DNA from 4 places in the Paenibacillus sp. P4_E11 genome. Region 2 is predicted to be linked to each of the others. Evidence: riboswitches for the same ligand, from Rfam matches in the RefSeq annotation. Region 2 holds a riboswitch; each other region holds the start of a gene.

Region 1 (4,666 bases), on a different contig from region 2:
AGTACTTCGGCCCTTATCCGAATGCTTTCGCCGCTCAGCAGACGAAGAAGCTGCTCGACCGGATGTTCCCGCTGCGCAAGTGCAAGACGATGCCGGATCGCGTCTGTCTCTACTATCACCTAGGCCAATGCTTGGCCCCATGCGAGTATGAGGTGGCGCAGACGGAGAACGACAAGCTGGTGCAGCAAATTTCCCGTTTCTTGGGCGGAGGGCACGAACAGATCAAGGATGAGCTGACCAGCAAGATGCACGCAGCCGCAGAAGAACTGAACTTCGAACGGGCCAAGGAGCTGCGTGATCAGATCATTAGCATAGATGCGCTGATGGAGAAGCAGAAGATTACGATAGCCGATTCGGGGGATCGCGATGTGTTCGGCTATGCGGTGGACAAGGGTTGGATGTGCGTCCAGATTCTGTATATCCGTCAAGGCAAGCTTGTGGAACGCCGCACGTCATCATTCCCCTACTATAGTGATGCCTATGACGATTTCATCTCGTTCGTGACGCAATATTACAGCGACAACCCGGCTCTGCCACGGGAGATCTTCTTACCGGTTGAGGGAGCTGCCGCGGTGCCGGAAGCCGCCGCTGTTACGGCCGCGACTGCAGCAGCTACAGAAACGGTGGCTGATCCAGAGGCAGCTGGAGCCGATCCTGACGCCGTTCCGGCTTCTGCCGCTGCACTAGCCGCCGCCGTCTTCGCAGAGGCTCCCGATGCAGCGGATGACGTGGCTGCGGAGGCCGATATACCAGCGGCAGCCAAGGATACGCGCGAAGCGCTGGAGAGCTGGCTGAAGGTCAAGGTGTTCCAGCCGCAACGTGGCTTGAAGAAGCAACTGGTCGGCATGGCTACGGAGAACGCAAGAGTAGGGCTAGAGGAGAAATTCCGCTTGATCGAACGGGATGAGAGCCGGACGGTGAAGGCGGTCGAGAATCTGGGCAACTGGCTCGGCACGAACACGATCAGCCGTATCGAAGCGTTCGATAATTCGAACATTCAAGGGACCGATCCGGTATCCGCGATGGTCGTATTCGTCGACGGCAAGCCGGACCGCAAGGAATACCGCAAGTACAAAGTCAAGACGGTGCAAGGGCCGGACGACTATGAGACGATGCGAGAAGTCATTCGACGCCGCTACGAGCGCGTGCTGAAGGAGAGCTTGCCGCTACCTGATCTTGTCGTTGTGGACGGTGGCAAGGGGCAGATCTCTGCAGCGCTGGACGTGCTAGAGAATGAACTCGGGCTCTACATTCCGGTATGTGGTCTCGTGAAGGATGCCAAGCATAAGACCGCCCAGCTTATGTCAGGCGACCCTGCTGAAGTTGTACCGCTTCCCCGCGACAGCCAGGAGTTTTACTTGCTGCAGCGCATCCAGGACGAGGTCCATCGATTCGCCATCACCTTTCATCGACAGACGCGCAACAAGTCTATGGTCGCTTCCCAGCTGGATGCGATACCCGGAATCGGTGAGAAGCGCAGGAAAGCGCTGCTCAAGCATTTCGGCTCGCTCAAGAAGATCCGTGAAGCGGCGATCGAAGACTTCCGCCCGCTCGGGATCGGCGAGAAGTTGGCTAGCGAGATCATGAAGGCTCTTCAGGGCGAAGAGTCAGGCCCGGAGCACGACCCGATCTCTTGAATAGACGACCATGCAGAAGCCAGATCACAATAGCGGCTAGAGCCGGAAATGCGATGTAGAATACGCCGGCTATCGAATAACCTGCGTTTTCCCAGCCGATCAATGGCAGCCCCATCAATGTGCTGTCGATGATGGCGTGGGTGAATAAGGCCGTCAGGAAGCCGTACTTCAAGAGTGCGTAGCCGAACAACAGCCCTAGCAGCGTGACTTCAATGAGCCGGGTATACACCGGGTAAATCGGATATTGTGTGTGGCCAAATGCCCATATAAGGCTAGGGGCTAACACAGCGATGAATGTGCTGCGAATCAAGCGCTGGAAGAAGGCGATCCCGAACAGCCGATAGATCGCTTCCTCGGATATGGCTGCTGTCCAGGCCATGAGCGGGAACCATCCCACGTGCAGGAAGTTGTAGTAGGAGCTGGACGGATCATTGACCGACCACATGCCGAAGCCAGCCTGCGCGATCCAGAGCATTACCCCTTGTAAGCCTAGCATGAATATACCCAGTCCATACCCCCTCCCCATAGCCTGGAGGGTCTCACGGCCGAAGGAGGAATCGCTCCACTTCGGCCATTTGGACGTTCCTTGTATTCGCCACAATGTACCTCCCGCGGCTAAGGACAGATAGGTGGCAATCCCTAGGGCAAGCGCGAATAGGCTGGAAACGATGATAAGCAGGATAGCCGTGGCGTGGCCCATGAATGGATCTTCGCTTTCCGAATAGCCCATAGCTTGGAGGGCAGGCAGCTGATTCCAGTTGTTGAACAAGTATAAGGCCACGAAAGCGAATACGAGCAGCAGCCCTTGGCCGAAGGCCGTCTTCTTGCGGTATCGAATGGCATAGAAAATGGCGGCTAGCGCCATGATTCCAGTCAATATCAGGCTCCACCGTGACATATTGCCAGATGCACTATCCTGCTCATCCAGCCATGCCGCATACGAGGAAGGAACTTGAAAGGCCGCATGGTAGGCGGTCACTTCGGTTCCTCGTACTTCAACCTCGACCACGAGATGGGCTTCTCCGATTTTCTCTTCCGGATACGAGAATTTGAACCGATTCGGATGTTTGGAATCCGGGCCGACGACCGAATACGGCTTCCCCAGCTTTTGCGTATTCGCTAAGTACGTTTCGGCGATGCGCTGTCCTTCTTCCTTGGAAGGTGCCGGTTCTTTATGATTCACACGCCATCCCAGCACGTTCCCCTGAACCATGTCCAAGTCCAGTAAGTAGGCCGTTCCGAAGCTATTCTTCAACTCCACTTGCCAATATTCCACCGGATAAGTCTGTATGTATCGATGCGCGTAATCCGTAACGAGCTTATTTTTGAGTAAATACCCGCTAACCAATGGATCAGACTGAAAGGATACGGGATTATGGCTGAGCGAACCTGTCATCCCCTTTTGCTGCTTGACCCAAGACTCGGCGGCTTCAATCACCGCTTGCTTGCTTATTACTTTGTCTGCTTCGGCGGATAATCTGGAGCCATCGCGATCGCTGCTGGAAGCCCCCCAGTTCGACAATACAAATAATAGGATGCCAATCACAGCTAACGTGAACCATCTGAAACGCAACAGGTAGGGACGCATGGGCATTCACCTTTCTCTTTTTGCTACTCGTAGGGATATTTTTCAAGTTATCATAGATGGGGATGAAAACCAACTTCTTTAGGCGGGTAGATCAGTTCTGGCTAAAATCGAAGTAACCGCTCAATAGTTCAGGCTAACCCATGAAAACTAGGGCCTAGCTGCGCCAATTTGTCAGTGTTAACGCTTTCTAAGCCGTATTTCAGCTAAAAATGACTTTGTACAAACGAATCCAACAGGCTTATAATACGAATCAATTGAACAAAAAGCCGAATTTCCAAGCGAAAACGGGGGAACCATTAAGTAGGGGTGAATTTTGCCAGCCGTGTAAGTGAAACGGAAGGTGAATAGGGTGGCCTGCCATCCGAATCCGTCAGCTAACTTCGTAGGCTATGACAGGGAACCAGACCTTTAAGGGCGTTGGGATTCCAGTGCCTTTTTTCTGTTGCCCACATAATGGAACGTTCGCATTCGAAGACCCATAATAACGTTAAATTAACGATGAGGTGACATGGTTTGAGTGTGGCCAAGAAGTTTTACCAACTGACTCCTCCGCAAATATTGGCGCTCGGTTTCGGATTTATCATACTGTTGGGTGGTGTGTTATTGTCGCTACCCATCTCCTCCAAGAGCGGCCTGGGGCTTGATTTCATCGATGCCTTATTCACCTCAACTTCGGCTACATGTGTTACAGGGCTTGTTGTTGCAGACACGGGAACTTATTTTAGCGTATTCGGCCAAGTTGTCATTATGCTCCTCATTCAAGTTGGGGGACTTGGCTTCATGACAATGTCTACGCTGTTCGCGATAGTGCTGCGGAAGCGGATATCCTTGAAGGAACGGCTCATCTTGCAAGAGGCTATGAACCAGGGAAGCATGGAAGGCATCGTGCGTCTGATCCGCAAAGTTATTATATACTCCGTCTCAATTGAGCTGACTGCGGCTCTTATTTATACGATTCGTTGGTCATTTGATATGAGCATCGGTAAGGCGGCCTACTTCGGGGCGTTTCATGCTGTTGCGATGTTTAACAATGCGGGCTTCGACCTGTTCGGAGGCTTCCGCAGCCTGACGATGTATGTGGACGATCCGGTCGTGAACCTCGTGACGATATTGCTCATTATTCTAGGTGGGATTGGCTTCATTGTTTTGTCAGACTTGATCGATTATCGGAAAATGCGTAAGCTGTCGCTTCATTCCAAGGTTGTATTGAGCGCCACTTCCGTGTTAATAGTTCTTGGAACCGTGGTCGTCTACGTCTTCGAGTATTCGAATCCGATGACACTTGGGCCTTTGAACTGGATGGGGAAAATATGGGGAGCCTTGTTCCAATCGGTCACTCCACGTACGGCTGGTGCAAATACGGTTGATATCGGTGCTATGCGGCAGGCCACCCAGTTCTTCATCATTATTCTGATGTTTATCGGGGCCTCTCCAGGTTCGA
Region 2 (4,666 bases):
GTGCGAGAATGGCGATGGCGATCAGCTTCATCTCCCGCGCTTCGATCTTGCGGCCGAGAAACTCTGGCGTACGTCCTACCATCAATCCTGCAAGGAACACAGCGAGGATGGCGTACATGAGCATGTTGACGAGTCCTACGCCCTTACCGCCGAACACACAGTTCAGCATCATAAGAGCAAGCGGAGTTATCCCCCCAAGTGGTGTGAGCGTATCATGCATGTTGTTGACTGAGCCAGTAGTCGCCGCCGTAGTAACCGTGGTGAAGAGGGCGGATTGGGCGATGCCGAAACGCACTTCCTTGCCTTCCATACTGCCTTGCGAAGCGTCAATACCCAGTCGGTTCATTACTGGGTTACCAGCCGATTCCGAGACGTATACGAGAGACAAGAACCCAATGAATAGAATCATCATCGCCGAGAAAATAACCCAGCCCATCTTGCGGTTCTTAGCGAACAAACCGAACGTATATGGCAGCGCTGCGGCCATGCACCACATAGATAGAATCTCAATGACGTTCGTTATCGGATTCGGGTTCTCGAACGGATGAGATGAGTTGACACCGAAAAATCCGCCCCCGTTCGTCCCAAGATGCTTAATCGACTCAAGTGAGGCTACAGGCCCGATAGCAATTTGCTGCTCCACGCCCTCGATTGTAGTGGCCGTCAATGTTGGCTTCAACGTCTGCGGCACCTGCAGGGCGACTAACAGTAAGGTGACGACAAACGCCATCGGGAGGAACACCCGTACATGCGCCTTCACGAAATCTTCGAAAAAGTTGCCAATCGTCGTTCCTTTGCTCGTAATCCCTCTTACGAAGGCAATGGCTACGCACAAGCCAGTCGCCGCTGATGTGAACATCATCATCGTAATGACAGCCATTTGCGAGAAATACGACAAACCCGTTTCACCGCTATAGTGCTGAAGGTTCGTGTTCGTGATGAAGCTGATTACCGTGTTGAACGTCAATGTTTGTTCCATCGCGTCTATCGAGTTAGGATTCATGGGCAGATGATTTTGCAGCCGGAGAATCAAGTAACTGATCGCTACAAGCACGATATTCGTTCCTATAAAGCTGATTGCGTACGTTTTCCAAGTCATTCCTTTGCGTTCCCGCAAGCCAATCAGCTTATAGATCGGCTTCTCCACCCAGGTAAACCATCTATCCATGCGATTAGCTTCATTAGAGAATACATGATACAAATAAGTGCCTAGCGGCTTAACAAGCAGCACCAGCAACACAATTACAATACAGATTTGTACGATACCCATTGCAACGAAACTCCTCCCAGGAACCTGCCCCTACTTGCTGACGATTCCTCTAAAATTTTTCCGGATTGATCAAAGCGTAAGTCAAGTACACGAACACCATTACCGTAAATAGGCCGATAACGATCATTCCCGCTCGCCTCCCGACTGTTCCACCACTCGTCCACAGCCATACACAAATGCAGCGAATAGCACAAAGCAACCTGCAAGCAGCACTATCATGTAGAAGTCCATCATGCGAACAACCCCCATCCTCGTAGTCATTGTTAATCCATTAGAAAATTGACCTCATAACTATGCGTATGAATGACGTAAGCGGCTCCCAGCCCTTTGTAGATCAAGCGCGGTGCATTGGAGTGAGTGATAACGTAGATCGGCTTCACCGTCCAAGTCCGGCATATCTGGATGTAGCGGCAGCACAACGTCTGGCTTGTTTCGAATAAAAACACTTTCCCTATCCCATACTCCGGGATCATCCATGTTGTCTGATCCACTGTATCCAGTACGATCCAGTCTCTTACCCCAATCTCTTTCAATCGATCCATTTCCGTTCGGTTATTCACCAGCGCTGCAAATGGAATACCCCTGCGAATCAGTTCACGGATGAACGCTTCTCCGGTTTTGTTCGGGGCGGACACCAATATTCGCTCTGTACACGACTCCATCATCCATTCTCCTCCTAATAATTCGAGCGAAGAGAGCAACAAAAAAGAAGCCTGCATGAAGAGATGCACTCTTCCCGCGGCTTCCTACAGACACAGTCAAACACACCGTGCCTATATCCACGACAATCGTTGCCTCTCTCGATACGCTTACGAGGTTAGCTGACGGATTCGGGCGTGAGAGTCGCCCTACCCGAGTGTGTAGATCCACACCCAGGATTCACCCCATGGAAACTTGCACACCATCATACGGCTGCGTGGTTTCCCGTTGGTTCCCCCGTTCCTTTTCCATTCAAGGACTCAGCGATCATGCTTGTTCTTGCAACAAGCATGCTTCATCTTTCAACAATAGGCATAGCAAAAGACCACAGAGGCGTAAGCCCTGTGGTCGTGTTAACCGATCACAAGCTTCATCATCCTCTCTCCTGACGCTTACGAGGTTAGCTGACGGATTCGGACGGTGAGAGTCGCCCTACCCGGTTCAGGATTCCATGGTCTCCTGTCCCGGGATTCACCCCTAGCTATGCTCAATCGGCTCTCACACCGACCTCGCATCGCTGTTTGGTTCCCCCGTTTTCCTGCGCTAGGCAAGAAACTCAGCGTTTGCAAATGAAAACTTTGCATGAATCATGAGATGAATCATACGCTTGACGGAGACAGCTGTAAAGAACGACCGACTTTTGAATATAGCCATTCCAGACTTTCATACATGGTAAATCGGCAACAAACATCCAAATCCCTCTACAATACTCTCTATATCTGCGATTTACTCAGTTTTCATGAAATACATAGCAAGCGCTAGCTGGGACCCCAATAATTGAAGCTTGGATTCAATGATGCCGTTTTCATTAGCCATATTCACGGAAATAGCTGTTGCAGGGATCGCCATGCTATTTTACTTTAGCTTCTTCACAAGGTAAGATTCATATTATTTCCAATTCAATAGGAAGTGACTGATCCTTCATGGATACTTTCAAGCGGAAATCGCCGGAAGAAATTCTTCACACTATCTCCAAGCTGCACCAGGGACGGTTGAAAATTATTATCGGCGCCGTCAGCGGGTCCGGCAAGACGTATCACATGCTCCGGGAGGGCCAGCAATTGAAGAAGGAAGGCATCGACGTGGTCATCTGCGCGGTGTCGACTTTGAGGCGTCCGGAAACGGTGGAACAGCTGGCTGATCTGGAACGGGTTCCGAGCATTCACTGGATGGATGGGAGCATCGAACGCAAGGATTTGAATCTGAAGGGCTTACTGGAGCGGAATCCGGAAGCTGTGCTCGTCGATAATCTGGCGCATTGCAACCGTGAAGGTGCGCGGTTCGCCACTCGGCTGGAGGATATTCAGTATCTGCTCAGCCATGGGATTAGCGTCATCACGACTATTAATGTATATGAGCTAGAGGGGATTCACTCCCTCGCCCGCGATTGGACTGGGGTCGAAGCGGAGCACACGGTCCCGGCGGATACGCTGGAATTGGCGGATGAAGTACGTCTCATCGACGTCTCACCCGAAACTTTATTGAAGCGCATGGAGGAAGGACACTTATCGGGCAGCCACAACGCTGCTTTATTCAAGAGAGGTAATCTAGCTGTGTTGCGTGAGCTGGCACTGCGTCTAGTCGCGGAAGATGTGAACGGGACACTGGAGAAGCACCGTGAGGAGATGGGACTGGTCGGTCCATCCGGGGCGACAGAACGCATCCTGGTGTCCGTACAGTATCATTGGAACGGTTCGCTTTACATTCGGCGCGGGCAGCAAGTCGCGAGAAGATTGAATGCGGATTTGTTAGCCGTCACGTTCGTCCATCCGCAGCGTGAACTTTCCAAAGAATCGGCTGCATTCAAGCGGTCCATGCTGAAGCTGGTGGAGAAAGTTCATGCCCAGTTCGAGGAGCTGCCGCTCCCATCCAGACGCAAGCTGCCTTCGGTGCTGGTGCGATACGCCTTGGAACGTCATGTTACGCGCATCGTCCTGGGACATTCGAGACAATCCCGTTGGCAGGAGCTGTGGCAAGGTTCGATCGTCAGTAAAATGTTGAACAAAACTCGTAACATCGACATCTTCCTAATGGCAGATCGTGCCGCAAGAGAAGGCGAACAGATCATTCCAGCAAAGACCGTTCAACCCAAGGAAACTGGGTTATTCCGTAGACTGTCCACGGCCGAAGTGGAGCAGAAGATCGAGAAGATCATTCGCGGACGGTTGAAGGTGTTGATCGGAGCCGCGCCGGGAGTCGGTAAAACGTACGCGATGTTACGTGAGGGTAATTCGCTTCTGGGTAAAGGAATCGATGTGGTGATCGGCTTGTTGGAAACCCACGGACGTGATGAAACGACAGCGCAGATCGGGGAGCTTCCTCTCGTCCCGCGACGGAAAGTGAGCTATCAGAATGTGCAGCTGGAGGAGATGGATGCGGATGCGATCATCACCCGTAATCCCGAAGTCGTCCTGATTGACGAACTCGCGCATACAAATGTACCTGGCAGCCATACTAAAAAAAGGTATGACGATGTCATTCGCATTCTGGACGCTGGTATCTCGGTCATCTCCACCGTCAATGTGCAGCACCTCGAAAGCCTGAACGATGCGGTAGAGCAATTAACCGGTGTTCGTGTCCGGGAGACCGTGCCTGATTACATTCTAAGGATGGCCGACGAGGTCGAGCTGATCGATGTGACCCCCCAATCGCTCCGGCAACGAATGCGGGACGGGAAAATATACGCCATGAACAAGG
Region 3 (4,666 bases), on a different contig from region 2:
GCCAAGCTGGACAGCTTGCCTGTAGCCGTAGTTAATAGGGATCAAGGTGCGGTTGTGGATGGGGAGCCGATTAATGTCGGCGAGCAATTCGTTGAGAAGATCAAGGAAACGGACGGGTTCTACTGGAAGTTCGTTGATCAGCAGGAAGCGATGGACGGGTTGAAGAACAACCGCTATTATATCGGGTTGGAAATTCCAGAAGATTTCTCGGCCAAAGCGTCGGAGGTGCTGACTGAACAGCCTGCCTCAGCGTTATTCCACTTCTATCCGAATGAGAGCTACAACTTCCTGTCTTCTCAGATTGGGAAATCGGCTGTAGATCGGATGAAAGGTGAAATCTCTCAGCAATTGACTAAAACGTATGCGCAAACGATCTTCACAACGTTCACGAAGATGTCTGATGGCTTGGTGCAAGCAGCAGATGGAGCACAGAAGCTAGCGGATGGAAGCAAAGCTGTCGATGATGGCATTACTCAAGTGAATGTAAATCTAGGCAAGCTGATGGATGGCACTATTCCGATCCGCAATGGAGCAATTGATCTGAATACTGGTGCGCTTCAACTGAAGACTGGGTTGACTCAGCTTCAATCGGCAACAGCGCAGCTATCGGGGGGCTTGACCCAACTCGGCGCGGCGAATGATCAGCTCGTTCAAGGCGCCGCTCAGAGTGAAGCCGGCGCCGCTCAGCTTCACACTAATCTGGCAGGCTCCGAGCAATCGGCGGCCAAGATCAAGGAAGGTGCGGGCAGCTTGTCCGCCGGCCTGACCAAATGGGCGGAAGCCCATCCCGATCTGGCCAAGGACGATGCGCTGCAGCAGCTTATTACGGCCAGCAACCAGGTCGCAGCTGGCACGGATGCTCTAGCTGCCGGCAGCAAGCAGCTGACGGACGGCTCAGCGAAGCTGGCGGATGGAAGCAAGCAGCTGTCGCAAGGCATAAGCACATTCGGTCAGAAGCTGGGTGAAGCCGAGGTCGGCAGTGGTGCTCTAGTACAAGGCGTTCAGGCAGTGGCCAAAGGCGGTTCTGATCTTCAAAGCGGTCTCGCCCAGTTGTCTGGCGGCGTGTCGCAGCTAGCAGATGGAACGAAGCAATTGAAGGATGGAACCGATCAACTATCCAGCGGTTCGACGCAAGTGGTCACTGGATCGGGTGAGCTGTCCGGCAAGCTGAAGGAAGCCTCTTCCCAGACTTCCGATATTAAGACGACGGACGCGACTTATAATAAGTTCGCTAATCCAGTTCAAGTAGAAGAAGATAAGCTTTCCCCTGTGCCGAATTATGGTACTGGCTTCGCACCTTATTTCGTATCGTTGGGATTGTTCGTCGGTTCCTTGTTATTAACGATCGTATTGCCGCTGCGGGAAACTGCTGTTCAGCCGAAATCTGGACTCAGCTGGTTCCTTGGCAAGTGGGGCATGATGTTGTCCGTTGGTGTAATCCAGGCCGTTATTGTGGATCTGGTACTCTTGTTCGGACTGGGCATTGAGGTTCAGAGCATCCCGTACTTCATGTTGTTCAGCGTACTTGTAAGTTGGACCTTCATGGCTATTGTACAGTTTCTCGTTACAGCATTCGGTGACCCCGGCAGATTTATTGCGATTGTCATCTTGATTCTGCAGCTTACTACATCGGCTGGGACATTCCCACTGGAGCTTATCCCGGCACCGTTGCAAGCGTTAAGTAGCTGGCTGCCTATGACTTATACTGTATCAGGGTATAAAGCGGTCATATCCAGTGGTGATTATGGTTATCTGGGACACAATGTACTTGTTCTTGGAGCATTCGCAGTAGGAGCGAGCTTATTAACGCTCATGTACTTTATCATCCAATTCCGTAAGAAACATGCATCCCAGTCTGACAACCAGCCTATTGCATCATCTGTGTAAACTTAGAAACAGCCTTTTCCTTTACCGGAAGAGGCTGATCTTCGTTCAAGTTGACATGTTATTGGAACGAAAGTACAATCACTACGTATATTACTATTCCGAATACGAGAGAAGAGGATGAGAAGCATGAAATTGACTAACAAAATTGGAGTCATCGTCGACAGCTTTGGCATCGGAGTCAGAGAAGGGTTGAAGAAGGCCAAGGATGTTGGCGCAGAAGGTGTTCAAATCTATGCCGTCAGCGGAGAGATGGATCCCGCCAATCTGTCGCCTGCTCAACGAAAAGAACTGAAAGCTTACATAGATTCGCTCGGTTTGGAAATATCTGCACTATGCGGTGATCTTGGTGGACACGGTTTCCAGGATATCGCCGCTAATCCAGCCAAAGTCGAGAAGTCCAAACGCATTCTCGATCTCGCGCAAGATCTGGGTACGAACATTGTGACGACACACATTGGGATTGTGCCTTCGGATAAGAATGGGGCTGTCTTCGCTGCCATGCAGCAATCATGTGAAGAATTGAGCCAATATGCGAGCAGCATGGGCGGTTTTTTCGCGATTGAGACCGGACCTGAGACAGCTGAGCATCTGAAAGGTTTCCTCGACACGTTGAGCAGCAGAGGCGTATCGGTCAACTTCGACCCAGCCAATATGGTCATGGTGACAGGGGACGATCCGGTACAAGGTGTATACACATTGAAGGATTATATCGTGCACACGCACGTGAAGGATGGCGTTCGCTACAAGGAAGTCGATCCACGCGAAATCTATGGCGCATTAGGCTATGAGCCGATGGATCACGGCAAAATTGCTGAGATGGTGCGTTCCGGCGAAATCTTCCGCGAAGTGCCGTTGGGTGAAGGGAAAGTGGACTTCAAAGCTTATTTCCAAGCGTTGACGGACATCGGATATAAAGGATATTTGACGATCGAACGTGAAGTTGGCGACCAACCGGAGATCGATATTAGGAAAGCTGTTGACTTCATTAAGACGTATCGGTAGCATTCAAATGTTCCACAATCCGGTTTTGTTGCCAGACTTTGCGGCATGAATTCGTGTATATAACCATGCTACAATGAACGGGCACCAAACAACAAAGGCCGAAGCTAGTAGAAGCACGGGGGAACCAACTTTGGGGTGAAGCCACTATGTGGCCGGGTGATTACTCTTTGACCCGAATCCGTCAGCTAACCTCGCAGGCCGAAAAGGAGAGTGGAGTTTTTGAAGAAGTTGAACAAGCAGCTATTGGCAGGGGTATTGGCATTGGGTGTTATCGGCGGCACAGCAGGAGCTGGAGCAGCATCCGCAGCAACCTTGACTAATGGGACGACACCTACAGGGAATCAAGTTCAATGTTATTATAGCTTACAGAAAGTAGATCTTAACGATTTCCTGAATGGTAAATTCGACTTGTCGAAGCAATTGGAGCAGCTGTTTCCAGGGATGAACATCAAGTTCCCGGAATTACCAACAACTGTAACACCTGCACCAACGCCGACTCCGGTGACACCAACACCGACGCCAGCACCAGTTAAACCTACACCAACACCAGTAAAACCAACGCCTACACCAACACCAGTAAAGCCAACACCGACGCCAAGCACACCGTCGACAGGAACGGAAAGTTCTTTTGCGAATCAAGTCGTGTCGCTTGTTAATCAGGAGCGTGCCAAAGCTGGGCTTAAACCTCTTACAAGTGATGCCGCTTTGACGAATATGGCTATGGATAAAGCGAAGGATATGTATAACAAGAACTATTTCGATCACACTTCGCCTACATTCGGATCTCCATTCGACATGATGAAAACTTATAACATTTCATTCCGTTATGCGGGTGAGAACATTGCCAAGGGCCAACGTACGCCTCAGGAAGTTATGACTGCCTGGATGAACAGTGCGGGACACCGTCAGAACATCCTTAACGGGAACTTCACTAAGATTGGCGTTGCCTTCTACAACGGCGAATGGGTTCAAGAATTCACAGGTTAATAAGAAGTAATGTAAACTGAACCGTTGACGATTTCTAGTCAACGGTTTTTTTTACAGAATCAGAAAGTATAAACATCGAGAGGTTGCATCCTGATTCGGCATAAAAAGTTACCGCTAAAGACGAACCCGCTTCACCGAATTGCTCCGATAGGAGCTTTTTTTATTGTGCATCAGCATCTTCTGTTTTATCCCGAACACATGCTTAGCGGCTGGCGCTGTTGCTCTGCATATAGGAGAAGTAGGAAAACGTCATATGCCGATCCAGCGCAAAGTTGGCCGCTCCCAGTGCACCACCGACTTCTTTGAACTGCCCGGTATGGACGACAGTCGAAGCCGATAATTGACCAATTGCACGCTGCCTGATTACCCTAACGGCCGTTTGTACAAAGGTCGGGCTGTCCTTGGGTATCGGTCCGCCTAGAATAATCGCTTCCGGGTTCAACAGGTTGACCAGATTGGCCATCGTTATGCCCAAATAGGTTGCAGCACTATTAACTACTTGGATGGATAACTCATCTCCCTGCTCGGCAGCAAGACAAATCTCTTCGGCCTTCAGCATCTGTAGATCGAAGTCCGGCTTCAGATGGAGTGAGGAGCTGGCACCCATACGGAGCAGCTTCCGTGCCTCCAGTTCCATAGCGGTTGATGAGGAGAGCATTTGCAGACAGCCGGTGTTACCGCAAGGGCATAAAGGTCCGTCTACCAAAGCGGTGGTATGGCCGATTTCGCCTGCGCCGCCGATCGCACCATGTATCAGCTCACGGTTTACATAAATTCCGGCTCCGATGCC
Region 4 (4,666 bases), on a different contig from region 2:
TACACGACTCAGCGACGAGCGGCGGCTATGGCGCGGCTCAGACGCGCGTATTCGTCCAGACTGAGCGTTTCGCCTCGGCGCACAGGATCGATGCCGCAGGAGGCCAATACGGCCTCTAGCTCAGCCCTGCGGTCTTTGCTGAAGAAGGCCGCCATCAGATTGTTCGCGATCGTCTTGCGCCGCTGCACGAAGCAAGCCTGCACGACTTCGAAGAAAAACGCTTCATCGTCTGTCTCAACGGCGGGCTTATCGCGCAGCTTCAAGCGGATCACCGCCGAGTCCACGTTCGGCTGCGGCACGAATACGGTCGGCGGGACGATCTTGACGATCTCCGGCACGCAATAATATTGCACGGCGATGCTTAGGCTGCCATAGGCTTTACTGCCAGGCTTGGCGGACATCCGCTCTGCCACTTCCCGCTGAATCATAACCACGATATTCTCCAGCGGCAGCTTCTCTTCCAACAGCTTCATAATAATCGGGGTCGTCACGTAGTAAGGCAAGTTAGCTACAACGCTAACCTTCGAGCAAGCACTGAATCGCTCCTGCCACAGCTCGCGCAGATCCAGCTTGAGAACGTCTCCGTGAACAATATGAGCGTTCTCGTACGTCCTCATCGTCTCCGCCAGAATCGGCAGCAACCGCTGATCGATCTCTACCGCCACCACCGTACCTGCGGCTTCAGCCAAGTGCTGTGTCAGCGCTCCGATGCCCGGACCAATCTCCAGTGCTCCCTTGGATGCATCCAGCTCGGCAGCGTTCACGATGTGATGCAATATATTTTGATCAGTCAAGAAATTTTGCCCCAAGCTCTTCTTTAACACAAGACCGTATTTCTTGATCAATTCCTTCGTTCGTTTGGGTGTAGACACCATATCCGTCATAGCAGCTGTCACATTCCTTTATCCATAAAATCATCATACGCACGCTTAAACTCGGCCTGGGTGATGCGGAACATAGCGCAGCGCTTCAGGAACTGCTTTCCGTTGCAGCAGCCGATACCCAGACGGTCGCCGATGGCAAGCCGTCTCCGGGCGGCGTCCGGATGGACGAGTAGCCCCGCAGCCATGAGATCCGCTTGTGTGATCTGCGCCTCCGGCTCCTGATCGGCCGCGCTTCCCTCATAGTCTGTCCTAACTTGAGCAAGTGCTTGACGGATCGCTTCATCCGTTGCATTCTCTACCCCGATGTCGCCCTTCTTGGTCGCCTCCTGCTGCGTTAGAAACGCATGCTTGCAGCCAGGTACTTTCGCCGAAATAATCCTGCGGATACGCTCACCTGCATGATCAGGATCCGTGAACACAATCACACCACGACGTTCCTGCGCCAGAGCAATTTTGCGAAGTACCGTCGCGTCGATGGCCGATCCGCCTGTCTCGATCGTTTCAGCCTGCACGGCTCGCTGGATCGCAATCGTATCGTCACGACCCTCAACAACAATGATTTCTTTGATCACCTTGGCCCGTCCCTTTCCGACAGCAACAAAAAGAAGAGGGGCGGTTGTCCTCTTCTTCTCCTGCATGAGCTTCTATTGTACACTATACCCGAACTCGAAGGGAATGATCAATCCCAGAGCAGAGCTGACGCATTTTTCGCGGGGTCAGCTCTGGCTCAGGGAGATGTCTATCAACTCGAAGCCGGTTTATCCTTGCCGATAACGTAAACCTTGTAACCGCGTTTCACACCAAATCGTTTGGCATAATCCGGGTTGTCGAAGAATACATCGATAATGTTTCCCTTGATGCCGCTACCGGTGTCTTCCGCACGTCGCAAGCCGATACCCTCGATGTAGACCCACCATCCAATTGGAATCACTTTGGGATCTACCGCAATCGTACGGCCTTCGGTCACACGCGTCCCGGAGAAGGTTAATCCGTATTGGGGATGCTCGCTGGTTTTGCCTGTAGAACTAGCATCAATGGTATACGCAGTCAGCGATACGTTGTTCAAGATCTGCTTATACCCGAACGTCACGCCTGACTTCGTCACTTCTTCGATATTAGGCGTGGATGCAGACAACACAACTACGGGGTTTTTGGTGCCCAGTGCTACGACTTTATTGACACTTTCCGCAGATACTTTCATATCGACTACATTCTCAGCCACAAGGACGCCATCCTCGAACGTTTTTTCGATCTTCTTGGCAAGAACGCCATCTTGGCCTTCTGTAACGGTTTGCTCCTTGCCTTTCAGCAAGTTCGGATCGTTTTGTTTCACGGTGTCAAATGGTATGGCTTCCGTCTGATCCTCTAATACTTTATTCACTCTGACCACTTGAATGACATCATTCCCGCTAATGCCCGTATCCTGCGCAGGAGACACTTTATCCAGTTCTCCTACGGATACATCCAAGTCCTGCAATACTGCAGCAACCGTTCTTCCTGTCGTGTACTTTAATTCCGTCTTCCCATCAGCCATCAATTGCACCGGTAGAGCATGATCGACCACGACTTTATCCCCGTTCTTCAACTTCGCCTCTAAAGGCAGGGATAATCGGTCATATTCTCCAACCGGAATGGCCAGTTCATCCAGTAGGCGTTGCAGGACCCATTGCTTCGTACTCACAACGGTTTCTTGTCCATTCACTACTACGGATACGCTCTTGGTAGCCGTACCGTACAACAACACCGTGAACATGAAAGTCATAGCGATTGAAAACAAAGCGATACCTGAAATCAAACGCAAGTTTTCACGCTTCCATCGCAATGCGAAGGTCATGCTGGATGATCGTTTTACATGGGGTTCTCCTTGGTGAATACCTCCCACTTCTTCGGTCCTCCTTAAGCCCCGCCGTCGAGTGTTACGCATGATCGGATTTGACGCGACTATAGTTTATTGTTAGTGCCGTCTCTCCTCCACTTGTTTGATTTTGGGCAACCGCCCCCCTCCAATGTGTATGAGGGTCGTGGTCCCAATATCCCTTAGTGAAGAAAAGAATTTTCTTTAGCGCTTTAACGCTTTGCCGGAATATGGCATTAAAAAAGCCGCAGAAGAGGGACTCTTCTCGGCTGTACGAACCATGCTACATCAAAAACAAGCATAGGCCCCCGACAAAGTGCCTCTCTCTTCACGCTTACGAGGTTAGCTGACGGATTCGGACGCGAGAGTCGCCCTATTCGCTACTGTAAGAGTTGTAGTCTCACTAGCGAAATTCACCCCAATGTAACCCTGTTTGGTTCCCCCGTTTTTCATTTCTGAAAACTCAGCGATTGGAAATTGATAGCAATATGAAGTTAAGTTATTATGAAGGTTAGTTTACGATGTTCCTCCAAAGCTGTAAAGCGAGCGGAGTATGTAAAAACAGACAAATCCACGAGTTTTGTGTGATTAATCACACTTTTTTGCCAATATTGCTCTCTCAAACTCCCCCACACGCTTGTTTACGTAAAAGTTGGGTAACATCGGCACAAAAATAGGTAAAAATGTGCTTGCAATCTTTGAAAATGTTAGGATAAAAGTATCAGATGAACCGGAGGTTTGCTATGTTACCGATTTTGCAAGTGGAAAAACTATATGGTGGTTACTTCAGCAATAAGCCAATTTTACATGATCTCTCTTTTACAGTAAATCCTGGAGAAATGATCGGCTTGATCGGTTTAAACGGGGCTGGCAAAAGTACGACGATCAAACATCTGCTCGGGCTGTTACAACCCCAACAGGGAGAAATCCGAATCGGCGGGCAACAGCCATTAAGAAACGAACACCAATTCCGTTCCAAGCTCGCCTACGTTCCGGAATCCCCGGAGCTGTATGCGGAGCTAACGATTCGCGAACATCTGAAGTTAACGGCTATGGTATACGGGCTCGAAGAATCGCAATTCGAACAGCGAATCGACACGCTTAGCACTCAGTTCCAAATGGGCGACAAATTACACAGCTTTCCGCAACAATTGTCGAAAGGCATGAAGCAGAAGGTGATGATCATGTGCGCCTTTCTTGTCGAGCCGCCCCTGTATATTATTGATGAACCGTTCCTGGGACTCGATCCGCTCAGCATGCGGTCGTTACTCGAACTCATGGTTACACGCAAGCAGGAAGGAGCCAGCTTGCTGATCAGCTCGCATATATTGTCGACAATTGAGCGATATTGTGACCGCTACATCGTCCTTCACAAAGGGCGCGCCATTGCCACCGGTACGTTGACCGAGCTGAAGGAGCAGGCTGGTACCAGTCGGGAGGCCACGCTTGAGGACACCTTCTTCTCGCTGATCGGGGAGGGCAGCCAATGAGTGTACCTGAAGAGCTTTGGCGACAAAGGTCCAAGCGGCACTTCGTTGTCGTCACCCGATATACCCGAGATATGGGCCGCAGCGGCTTTTTCATGTTCCTGCTGTTCGCGCTTATTGCACTGGCTTATTTCTACAACACTTCGTTGTCCAAGCTGTCAGAGGACTTTCCCTACACGCTCTTACTGACTGCCGTGCTGCTGCCGCTCCTTGCCATCAGTCCGGTCCGCACCTTGCTCCGCGAAGCAGACAGCGTCTTCTTGCTTCCGTTGGAATCCAGGATGGGTGCTTACTTCCGGGCCGCGTTCCGGTACAGCTTTATCGGACAAGCTATTCTGATCGTGGTCGTGGTGACGACGCTAAGCCCACTGTACTACCATGGGTTCGGTAAGGATGCCACTCCGTTATGGGTATTGCTATTTCTGACGGTCGCTTTGAAA

The links. Region 2 has a riboswitch for cyclic di-AMP ahead of AC1DWB_RS21935 (hypothetical protein). Riboswitches for the same ligand answer to the same signal wherever they lie in the genome.
Region 1: it holds a riboswitch for cyclic di-AMP, as region 2 does, so the genes downstream of both, AC1DWB_RS09510 (TrkH family potassium uptake protein) here and AC1DWB_RS21935 (hypothetical protein) in region 2, are expected to answer to the same signal.
Region 3: it holds a riboswitch for cyclic di-AMP, as region 2 does, so the genes downstream of both, AC1DWB_RS10240 (CAP domain-containing protein) here and AC1DWB_RS21935 (hypothetical protein) in region 2, are expected to answer to the same signal.
Region 4: it holds a riboswitch for cyclic di-AMP, as region 2 does, so the genes downstream of both, AC1DWB_RS14035 (G5 domain-containing protein) here and AC1DWB_RS21935 (hypothetical protein) in region 2, are expected to answer to the same signal.

What each region holds. Positions count from the first base shown of each region.
Region 1 is NZ_JBFUIX010000017.1:51,295-55,960, forward strand. It holds gene uvrC (excinuclease ABC subunit UvrC) at 1-1,637, shown strand, start outside; gene AC1DWB_RS09505 (CPBP family intramembrane glutamic endopeptidase) at 1,582-3,225, opposite strand; cyclic di-AMP (ydaO/yuaA leader) riboswitch at 3,480-3,628, shown strand; gene AC1DWB_RS09510 (TrkH family potassium uptake protein) at 3,739-4,666, shown strand, end outside.
Region 2 is NZ_JBFUIX010000064.1:13,707-18,372, reverse strand. It holds gene kdpA (potassium-transporting ATPase subunit KdpA) at 1-1,270, opposite strand, end outside; gene AC1DWB_RS21940 (potassium-transporting ATPase subunit F) at 1,320-1,397, opposite strand; gene AC1DWB_RS21935 (hypothetical protein) at 1,534-1,935, opposite strand; cyclic di-AMP (ydaO/yuaA leader) riboswitch at 2,061-2,245, opposite strand; cyclic di-AMP (ydaO/yuaA leader) riboswitch at 2,343-2,541, opposite strand; gene AC1DWB_RS21930 (histidine kinase) at 2,893-4,666, shown strand, end outside.
Region 3 is NZ_JBFUIX010000019.1:60,662-65,327, forward strand. It holds gene AC1DWB_RS10230 (YhgE/Pip family protein) at 1-1,887, shown strand, start outside; gene AC1DWB_RS10235 (sugar phosphate isomerase/epimerase family protein) at 2,014-2,889, shown strand; cyclic di-AMP (ydaO/yuaA leader) riboswitch at 2,976-3,104, shown strand; gene AC1DWB_RS10240 (CAP domain-containing protein) at 3,100-3,876, shown strand; gene AC1DWB_RS10245 (ROK family transcriptional regulator) at 4,079-4,666, opposite strand, start outside.
Region 4 is NZ_JBFUIX010000031.1:13,627-18,292, reverse strand. It holds gene rsmA (16S rRNA (adenine(1518)-N(6)/adenine(1519)-N(6))-dimethyltransferase RsmA) at 9-884, opposite strand; gene rnmV (ribonuclease M5) at 893-1,456, opposite strand; gene AC1DWB_RS14035 (G5 domain-containing protein) at 1,627-2,766, opposite strand; cyclic di-AMP (ydaO/yuaA leader) riboswitch at 3,055-3,218, opposite strand; gene AC1DWB_RS14030 (ABC transporter ATP-binding protein) at 3,483-4,229, shown strand; gene AC1DWB_RS14025 (ABC transporter permease) at 4,226-4,666, shown strand, end outside.